Regions from separate parts of the Paenibacillus sp. Marseille-Q9583 genome, predicted to be linked through region 4. Evidence: riboswitches for the same ligand, from Rfam matches in the RefSeq annotation. Region 4 holds a riboswitch; each other region holds the start of a gene.
What was found. A riboswitch is a leader RNA that binds a small molecule or an ion and turns the genes downstream of it on or off. The one in region 4 is predicted to bind cyclic di-AMP.
Positions count from the first base shown of each region.

Region 1 (2,200 bases), on a different contig from region 4:
GAGCTTGTGATTACAAAAATCGGCTGTGTAGTCCAGGTGCGGCACATCTGAATGTAGCGGCAGCATAACGTAAAGCTGCTCTCGAACAGATATACCCGTCCTACCGGGAACGGTGGGCGAAACCAAGTATTCTGATGGCGGGTATCAACTAGAACGACTTGTTCAATCCCCATCTCTTCGAGTAGGGCCTTCTCAGGCAAGTTGTTGGTCAATCCGGCCATCTTAATGCCTCTGAATTTTAGAAGCTTAATAAAATGTTCGCCTGCCTTCGTTGGCGCACATACCAGTACATATTCATTCTGATCTGTCATCTCTTATTCTCCTCAAATGCTTTGCTTGTAAGATCAGAGCTTGATCACCCTGATCTTGAAAGAAAGCTACCGCTAATGATGAATATAACGACCTCTTCGTGAGGTTTTCCATAAATGCTTTGCTTAAAAAAGCACAGCAAAAAGCCACAAAGGATTCTCCTCTGTGGCTCGCTAGCGGTCACATTGCACTCATCCTCTCTCCATACGCTTACGAGGTTAGCTGTCGGATTCGGGCGGTGAGAGTCGCCCTACCTGTATAGATGCGAGCTCACTCACATCTTCTACAGGATTCACCCCATAACCGGCTTCCGACTCTCACATCGTCTGCCGATTGTTGGTTCCCCCGCTTTCCTTATCGGAAATTAAGCGGATCAAATATTCGATTGTTGTTGAAACAGGAGTAATCATACCCTTATGCAGGAAGTATTGTAAAACCTGATTGATGCCAAAATAATGCAAATTAAAAACTATTTTCGCATTGGATAGCGCTTACTTGATATCCAATCTCTCTATATCTCTTGTTTACTCGAGTTTCAATCCATTAGCGAAAAACGCTCATACCATGTGATTTTATTCACCACGATTAGTGAAATGACCAAAAATCGCCTTTATAAGAAAGGAAACAAGAAAGCGAGATTAAGCGAGGAAGAAGCCCGATAACACGCAATAAATACCTATTTGGTTCCCTTTTTCGTCGTAGTCGGCAGGATTTGGTTTAAATTGCGCTCAAAAGAACACTTTCTGTTTTTACAGAAACACCTTGAAAAGAGTATGATTCGGGTTGAATCTATTTCACGAAATACATTCAACGCTGAGTTCCTGCAATTGCAGGGAACGGGGGAACCATCAGGTCATATGGCCTACTTGGGGTGAATCCGAAGGAGACTGTTCAAGTCTCACATAGGTAGGGCGACTCTCACCGTCCGAATCCGACAGCTAACCTCGTAAGCGTAAAGAGAGAGACCCTTGATCCGCCACGCTTTGGCACAGGTGTGTGTATACCTGTATTCCAAAACCGCAGCAGAGGTCCTCCTCTTGCTGCGGTTTTTGCGTTACCTGATTCTTTAACTGAATCTATAGGGTGATAGCATGCTGGACGGGGTGAAAGGAATGAAACATTATTATTGGGGAACTCAGCAAGGGCTACTTGAGCCGATAAGTCTAAACTATGTTTGCTTTGGAGCGTTATGGTTCGAAGAGGATCATCATAGAACAATTGTCGGCTACGCATTTGGTCAGAACCAGATTGACACATTGCGCCATTTCAGCAGCTCTTCTACTTGTGAACGCTGTATGGACCGAAAGATTATATACGAAATATATAAAAATATCCGCGAAAAGCAGCAGCTGCAGGATTGGGCAGCACACCAACGTTTTCCGTGGCTCACCGCCTTTAAAGAACCTTGGAAAGATGTTGCAGTCGGTTGGTACGTAATGAGATCCCGCAGCACCTTCCCCTTACATTTATCCGTTATACGCAAACAGAAATTCCGACTATGGCTGGAGCATGCCGCAGTCTGTGAGAATGAAGCTGAAATGCTCGCCTGTATAGAGAAGGCCAACATCACTCACCATGTTGATCTTAAGCTTTTGGAAACCTAAGGAGGAGAAACCTGTCATGGACCAGCGAAGACTATCTCGCATAGAAGTATTCGTCTTTGATTCACCTGAGCCTATTCACTATGGAATGGAGGCCGGTCAAGGTAGCCGTTATGGCATCCTGAAGCTTACCTGTAAAGGAGGTTGTAGCTGGGGAGCGTGTCTTATCTCTGCTAATACCAAAACCTTCGACCTTATTAAATGGAGTTCTTTTCTCAGAATGATTTATCATTGCCGACTTGAGGAAGCGATAGATAAAGTACGTTCCCATGGTTCAGAGTGGGATCAGA
Region 1 covers NZ_CDRJTB010000006.1:115,571-117,770, forward strand. The annotation lists gene ACWNM1_RS05080 (hypothetical protein) at 1-311, opposite strand, end outside; cyclic di-AMP (ydaO/yuaA leader) riboswitch at 501-690, opposite strand; cyclic di-AMP (ydaO/yuaA leader) riboswitch at 1,111-1,276, shown strand; gene ACWNM1_RS05085 (hypothetical protein) at 1,422-1,913, shown strand; gene ACWNM1_RS05090 (hypothetical protein) at 1,930-2,200, shown strand, end outside.
Region 1: it holds a riboswitch for cyclic di-AMP, as region 4 does, so the genes downstream of both, ACWNM1_RS05085 (hypothetical protein) here and ACWNM1_RS17445 (ubiquitin-like domain-containing protein) in region 4, are expected to answer to the same signal.

Region 2 (2,200 bases), on a different contig from region 4:
CCAATCCCCAAGCGAACAACACCTTCCATTGGAAACAACTGCGCGAATCCACACAACATCCCTTGCCCATTTAATATGGAGACATATTGCTCATTCCGTAGCTGCGGGTCACCGAACTCGATTCCAAGAGCCTGCATTTGCTCCCACGGCATCCAGCCGTAAATATTATAAGGGGCAGTGTAATCCCAGTTGCAAATCTCTTCCGCGTGACTGGTCTCCATAGGCGCTACATGAAAAGTAACAGGGGGATTTATCATAAGGTCAAGAACCTCCTTTCACGGGGCGACTTAAAATGTCTTGTATTTCTAGCTTAAAATACTTATGGTCCTTATAAGGAGATCGAAGGCGTTTATGCTTGTAACTAATTATATACAAAAAGAGGCATGGTCGACTCAGAAATTTATGAAGATTATTGTTTTACAAATTCTGAGAGGGGTAAATACTAAATAAGACAAAAAACAAGCTCTTCCCCAAGAATCAACATCTTGGAAAAGAGCCTATGTACGATTTACTTATTGAACATCATCATTATCTTCTGTCTCAGAAGCAACAGAATGATAAGCATCCGTGCTCATAATTCGTTTAGCACCGATGTAGCGTTTCACGTAGTAGCTATCACTCAGGGAGCTAATCGTTACACCGCGTGAGGAAGATGCGTGTGCAAACTTGCCTTCACCGACATAAATACCGACATGGGAGACACCCTTACCACTTGTATTGAAGAATACAAGATCTCCAGATCTTAAATCATCTTGGGAGATAGCAGTACCCATTTGATACTGGGAACCTGATTGGTGTGGTAGGTTTATACCAATTTTATCAAATACATACATTGTAAATCCGGAGCAATCAAATCCATTTGTGGAGATGCCGCCGGATACGTACTTAGTTCCGATGGTCTTGTCGATCACTTTATCCATTTTGGAATCCGCGAAAGCGCTTCCTGCTCCGATGGTGAAAATAATGGAAAAGCTAAGTACTGCTGCTGCTAGCTTCTTCTTCAAAAGTTTATACCCCTTCCGGATGCCTACGAGGTTAGCTTAAGGGTTCGGTTGAAGGTCCCCTATGACCCCTCTAAAAATGGAGGTCAATTCACCCAAAGTTGGTTCCCCCGTTTTCCTAATAGTTAGGAAACTCGGCTGATACTGTTGATTAGGAATAGCTTGTAATCAATACATGACAAAACCTTTGTAAATAACAACTTAATGATTACAAAAATGTTACTAAAATCTTACTGCAGTTATTGTAACAAACAGAGTGCCGCTTGGCAATCGTTTTTAACATAATCATGCAGAAAATTTCGTTTTTTTAAAGACAAAATGCATATGTAAGCGATAATATTAAACTAATTTTTATATTTATTGAAATTTTTATCAAATAAAAGTGTTTAAAGTCCGTTCTGGAGGTGTAAAGAATATAATAAGGCAAAATAAAACCTGGATTCGATTAAGTTAATAATCAAACCCAGGTCTATATAATGTAATTGTGAGGTTATAGTTGTGGGGAAGTATTAATCGTAGGCTATAGCTTGATATGAGGAAGTACTCATTACTCTTTTAGCACCAACGTAGCGATTGGCCCAGTAGGACTGGCTAAGTGAAGTGATGGTCACGCCATATGAAGATGATGATTGTGCGAATTTTCCGTTTCCAACATAAATGCCGACATGGGATACGCCGTTGCCTAATGTGTTAAAGAAAACTAGGTCACCTGAACGTAATTTACTTTTGGCTACAGGAGTTCCGACATTATATTGAGCTTTTGAAGTACGGGGCAAAGAAAGACCCACCTTCTTGAATACATACGTAGTAAATCCAGAACAGTCAAACCCGGCAGTGCTAGTGCCTCCGGTTTTATAGGCAACTCCAATTGTCTTTGAAATAACACTGTCCATCTTAGAATCTGCAAAGGCACTTCCTCCACCAATAGAGAACGCCATCACAAGTCCTAGCGCCGCAGCGACGCATGCTTTTCTTAAATTCTTCAAAAAAATTGTACCCCTTCCAATGCCTGTGAGGTTAGCTTAAGGATTCGGTAGAAGGTTCCCCTATGATCACTGCAAAGCGAGATCAATTCACCCAAAATATGGTTCCCCCACTTCCCGGTGCAAGGAATTCGGCGTTTTATGCACCAGATAGTGACTTATCGACATGACTACGACAAATACATGAAGTTATGTAGAAATCGTTTCAAATGATTA
Region 2 covers NZ_CDRJTB010000061.1:25,156-27,355, reverse strand. The annotation lists gene ACWNM1_RS23155 (GNAT family N-acetyltransferase) at 1-257, opposite strand, end outside; gene ACWNM1_RS23150 (C40 family peptidase) at 513-1,004, opposite strand; cyclic di-AMP (ydaO/yuaA leader) riboswitch at 1,010-1,151, opposite strand; gene ACWNM1_RS23145 (C40 family peptidase) at 1,511-1,939, opposite strand; cyclic di-AMP (ydaO/yuaA leader) riboswitch at 1,993-2,131, opposite strand.
Region 2: it holds a riboswitch for cyclic di-AMP, as region 4 does, so the genes downstream of both, ACWNM1_RS23150 (C40 family peptidase) here and ACWNM1_RS17445 (ubiquitin-like domain-containing protein) in region 4, are expected to answer to the same signal.

Region 3 (2,200 bases), on a different contig from region 4:
TACCCCAGCGTCATCACTGGTGTCTAGACCTACAAGTAGATCCGGATTAGGAACGGTTGGTGGTAGACTGCGAATAACCTGCATGAGATCGGCGGGACCGATTTTGCAGCCGCAGCCCCCTTTTGAAGATAATGAGGTCAATTTTATGGTTTCGGCTTGAGACATCATGACTCAGCTCCTTTAGATAGTTAATATCGAATATCTTTAATCTTACATCAGTAGACAGCATTGTACAAAATACAGACATACAGAAGAACGCCCCGTAGCCAGTACATACTCCCCGGCTATGGGACGCCCCTCATTTCTCACTTACCACTAAGATCAACTAATCTGCTGAGTTTCCTGCTGTTTCTCCAAAAACCGCTGAAGTATAGCATTAAATTTCTCCGGCTGACACAAATTACTAGGATCTAATGCGTTAGGAATGATCACTAACTGAGCATGTGGCAGCTGAGATACCATATCCTTCATACAATTAACTCCAAATTCACTAAAGTCACCTACAATACATAAGGCGGGACGCTTAAAAGACTTTAAGCATCTAGTGTAATCCACATGGCTCGTAGCCAGCCTTTGCCGATACAATTCCCGTGGACGTTTATCGAGAAGTCCTCTTCTAATCTCGTTATAAGCCAGATTCCAGCGTTCCCGGTACATCATACGAATCGAAGGCAGTACAAGCTCACTTGGAGCGTAATACATTAACCAACTGCAATAAGCAGCCATAAGCTGGATTTTACCGATTATCGTTGACGCCTGACTTCTACAAAAGCTATCCGCGACAACAATCGCTTTTACTCGCTCTGGATATTGCTTCGCAATATGTTGTACGACGAGCCCCCCATAGGCACTCCCAACAAAAACAGCCTCACGAATACCCAAATCATTCAATAGCATAATTATATCTAGACATTGAGTTTCAATAATCTCGTTTGGGGCCTGCAGTAATTCACCTGATTTGCCATTCCCCCGTAAATCACACAGAATCACTTTATATTTATCAGAAAAATACTCCAATTGTGGCTTGAACATACTATGTGTTAATCCATGTCCATGGATAAACACAACCGGAGTCCCTGTTCCATTGATTTCGTAATAGAGCGAAGTTCCATTCAGTTTAGCAATAGGCAAAGTTAACACCTCTTTCATAGATAGGTTCTACAACTATATCTGCTTTTTAACGCAGCAAAAAACCACAGAGGGATTCTCTGTGGCTATTCATCATCAAATACGCCATTCATCCTCTCTCCATACGCTTACGAGGTTAGCTGTCGGATTCGGGCAGTGAGAGTTGCCCTACCTGCATGGATGCATTTATGCACCTGGAACAGGATTCACCCCATAACTAGTACCGATTGTTACACTGGTTCCCAGTTGTTGGTTCCCCCGCTTTCCTTAACGGAAATTAAGCGGACTTCTTATGTAATTGTCAGTTATGTGATGAATCATACTCCGTGTAAGGTTTCTTGTAAAGTTGAGCCGTGGGCAAAATAATGTTGAAAGCCATGCTTTTCATTTCATATTGAGCATACACTTCGTTTTCTCTTTCTTTTTCTCTTGTTTACTCAATATATCTAAAAAAAGCCGAGCGGCCATCAGAGATCAATCCCTGAACCACTCGGCTTCGTTATACAATCATATGGCTACAACAGATCGGCGTTTTTCAATGCATGTTCCCAGCTCGGAAAAAAGAACAGCGCACTTCTCATAAGATCAGGATCGCTTTGCTTCACTTGTTTTTTGCTGATCGAGCTTCCATCGGTTTGAAGCTTTTTGATACGACTTAACACTTCATCAGCCTCCAAAGGAATTTCCATTGAAACACTCCTTTCTCAGTGACCTGGTTTCCAATCATTTTCTCCATAATATGCAAATTTATTCTTCATTTCGGTTTATACGAAATTAAACCAGCTGATAGACCGGTTGTTCAGCAATAAAGTAAGTAGGAATCATTGGGTATTTCTGTGCCAGAACTTCAGCTAAATATTTCATTCCTGGAGCTTCACTTTCCGCATGACCTAACATAATCAGCGCTTTTGATCTGCCTTGGTGGACAGCATCCCTCACATATTCTGGAGTTTCCCATTCGGGGCCCTCGCCAGCAATAATTAAATCAAGATTGTGCTGATTAAAAAGAGGAATAGCCATCGTTCCACCTCCTCTGTAACCTACTAATATCCCCACATGTCTGCATTTCTGG
Region 3 covers NZ_CDRJTB010000025.1:57,105-59,304, reverse strand. The annotation lists gene selD (selenide, water dikinase SelD) at 1-165, opposite strand, end outside; gene ACWNM1_RS13805 (alpha/beta fold hydrolase) at 322-1,131, opposite strand; cyclic di-AMP (ydaO/yuaA leader) riboswitch at 1,238-1,422, opposite strand; gene ACWNM1_RS13800 (hypothetical protein) at 1,644-1,817, opposite strand; gene ACWNM1_RS13795 (Nif3-like dinuclear metal center hexameric protein) at 1,903-2,200, opposite strand, start outside.
Region 3: it holds a riboswitch for cyclic di-AMP, as region 4 does, so the genes downstream of both, ACWNM1_RS13805 (alpha/beta fold hydrolase) here and ACWNM1_RS17445 (ubiquitin-like domain-containing protein) in region 4, are expected to answer to the same signal.

Region 4 (2,200 bases):
ATCATCACTATAGCTTATCGAAGAATAATTTGCAAAAGCTTCAGCCTAGTTTAACTCCGGCTTCACAGGTCCAATCACATAAATGGTACGTGATTTACGACCGAAATTACGGACATGGCTCAGTGAATCGTAATAGACATCTACTTTATTGCCTTTAATGGCACCGCCAGTATCTTCTGCTCGGCGGAATCCAAGCCCCTCGATATATACCCACCAGCCAATAGGGATTACATTCGGGTCTACCGCAATTGTACGACCTTCCGTTACGCGTGTTCCGGAGGCAGTTTTGGTACCAATACCTGGCTCTTCTGATGAATAAGCTGTCATGGAGACGTTCTTAATCATCTTCTTGTACTCAAAGTCTACGCCAGCCTTGCTAGTGACGTTATTAGTCTTGGCGCTAACCTTAGCCGTTTTTGAAGTGGTGTTTGATTTGGAAGTTGTTGTAGTCTTAGCTACAGCCGGCTTAGGAAGTGCTTTGGTACCAACGGCAATAATCTTATCTTTCGTTACCGTTTGTACTTCCTTACCAATCATGCGCATAGAGGCCAGTTCTCCGTCTTGGTAGATCTTTTCAATATGCTGAATCATGACGCCTGGTTTGCCTGCCTGTGCCACTCTAACTGTTCCCACAGTAAGGGAGGGGTCTGCTGTCTTGATGACTCTGAAGGGTAAGTTAGTTGTTCGCTGTACGGTCTGTTTGTTGATGCGAACAATCTTAACCTCCATGTTTGCAGAAATGGTGGTGTCTAACGAAGGGAAAATCTTATCATGACCTTCTAGGGTAATGCCCATTTTCTCAATTGCTTTACCAATTGTGTCTTCGGTGGTATATAACGTTTTTGTTGCTCCATCCGCAGTAAGACTAATTTTCTGCGCACGATTGATAACGACACGGTCACCGTCTTTTATTTCATCACTCAGTCCTAAAGATAGTTCATCATGCGGCTGCAGCGAAATTTGCTCTTTCTCCAACACATCACCAAGAAGCGCTTCCCGCGTTTCAAGCGTCTGTGTTTGCCCGTCTATTACTAAAAATAATTGTTTGTTGCTTTGACCGTGTACGTACAGCAGAATAAGTAGCGCGATAGCGACTGAAATCACGCCTGCAAGTAAAAGTACGCGAGTATTCACTTGCTCCCACCGTAATGCGAAAGACCTGCTGGATGACTGCGAATCATGGGATACTTCTGGTTGGAATACGCCCATTCTCTCCATCCTCCTTACATAGCCCCGTCGTCAATTGTATATCATGAGGACTGAATTCCTTTGACGAAACTATTTGAGATTGTCACAGGACACGCACGTAATAACTTAGCGTCTCCTGCTCATGGATCGCCTGCTCGGCACAGCTACTCCCACCCCTGTTATATAACAGTATGTGGGCAACATTCTATTTATTCAAAAATAAAAAAGCCTAAAAAGAGTTCAACTGAGGACTCTTTCGTGGCTTCTCCAATATCAGAATAGAGAATGCTTGTGCACGAGGTTGCCTCTCTTACTTGCGCTTACGGGGTTAGCTGTCGGGTTCGGACGAAAGAGAGACGCCCTATTTCAGGTCACCCGCTCATGGCGGTTGCCCTTAAATTCACCCCAAAGACCACGTGAAGAAATCAAATACTGTCCTACGGCACGTCTAAACCGTATTTAAAATACAGGCATGCGGCAGGTCAATATTGGTTCCCCCGTTCTCCATACGGAGACTCAGCGAGACGATCCATGAATCAATGGCTGTCACTATAACACAGCTCACATCACTGAAAAGATGATATCCTGTTTTGATGCATGTTGTAAAGGACGATTCAACCACGTTTACGCAAAAATATGGTTAAAATATTGTAATATTCAGCCGTTTTTATATTAAAAAAGTTTAATATATCGGCCGTTCTCTATTTTTCGCCTGTTTTGCTCCCGTTTTCACTCAATCCCAAATCGTTCCAGTGCGTTCGCATACGTTATTTTAGCCAATTCTTCCCATGTCAACCCTTTAATTTCAGCTGCTGCCTCTGCTACAAGCTTCACATGAGCGCTCTCATTTCGCTTCCCGCGGAAGGGGTGTGGAGTCAAATATGGAGCATCGGTTTCGATCAATAATCGGTCTAGTGGGGTCTGCGCAAGCACTTCTTTTGGCACTCTTGCATTTTTGAACGTAATGGGTCCTCCAAAGGATAAATGAAAACCAAGATTCAAGCACATTTTA
Region 4 covers NZ_CDRJTB010000037.1:11,955-14,154, reverse strand. The annotation lists gene ACWNM1_RS17445 (ubiquitin-like domain-containing protein) at 46-1,209, opposite strand; cyclic di-AMP (ydaO/yuaA leader) riboswitch at 1,491-1,720, opposite strand; gene ACWNM1_RS17440 (TatD family hydrolase) at 1,918-2,200, opposite strand, start outside.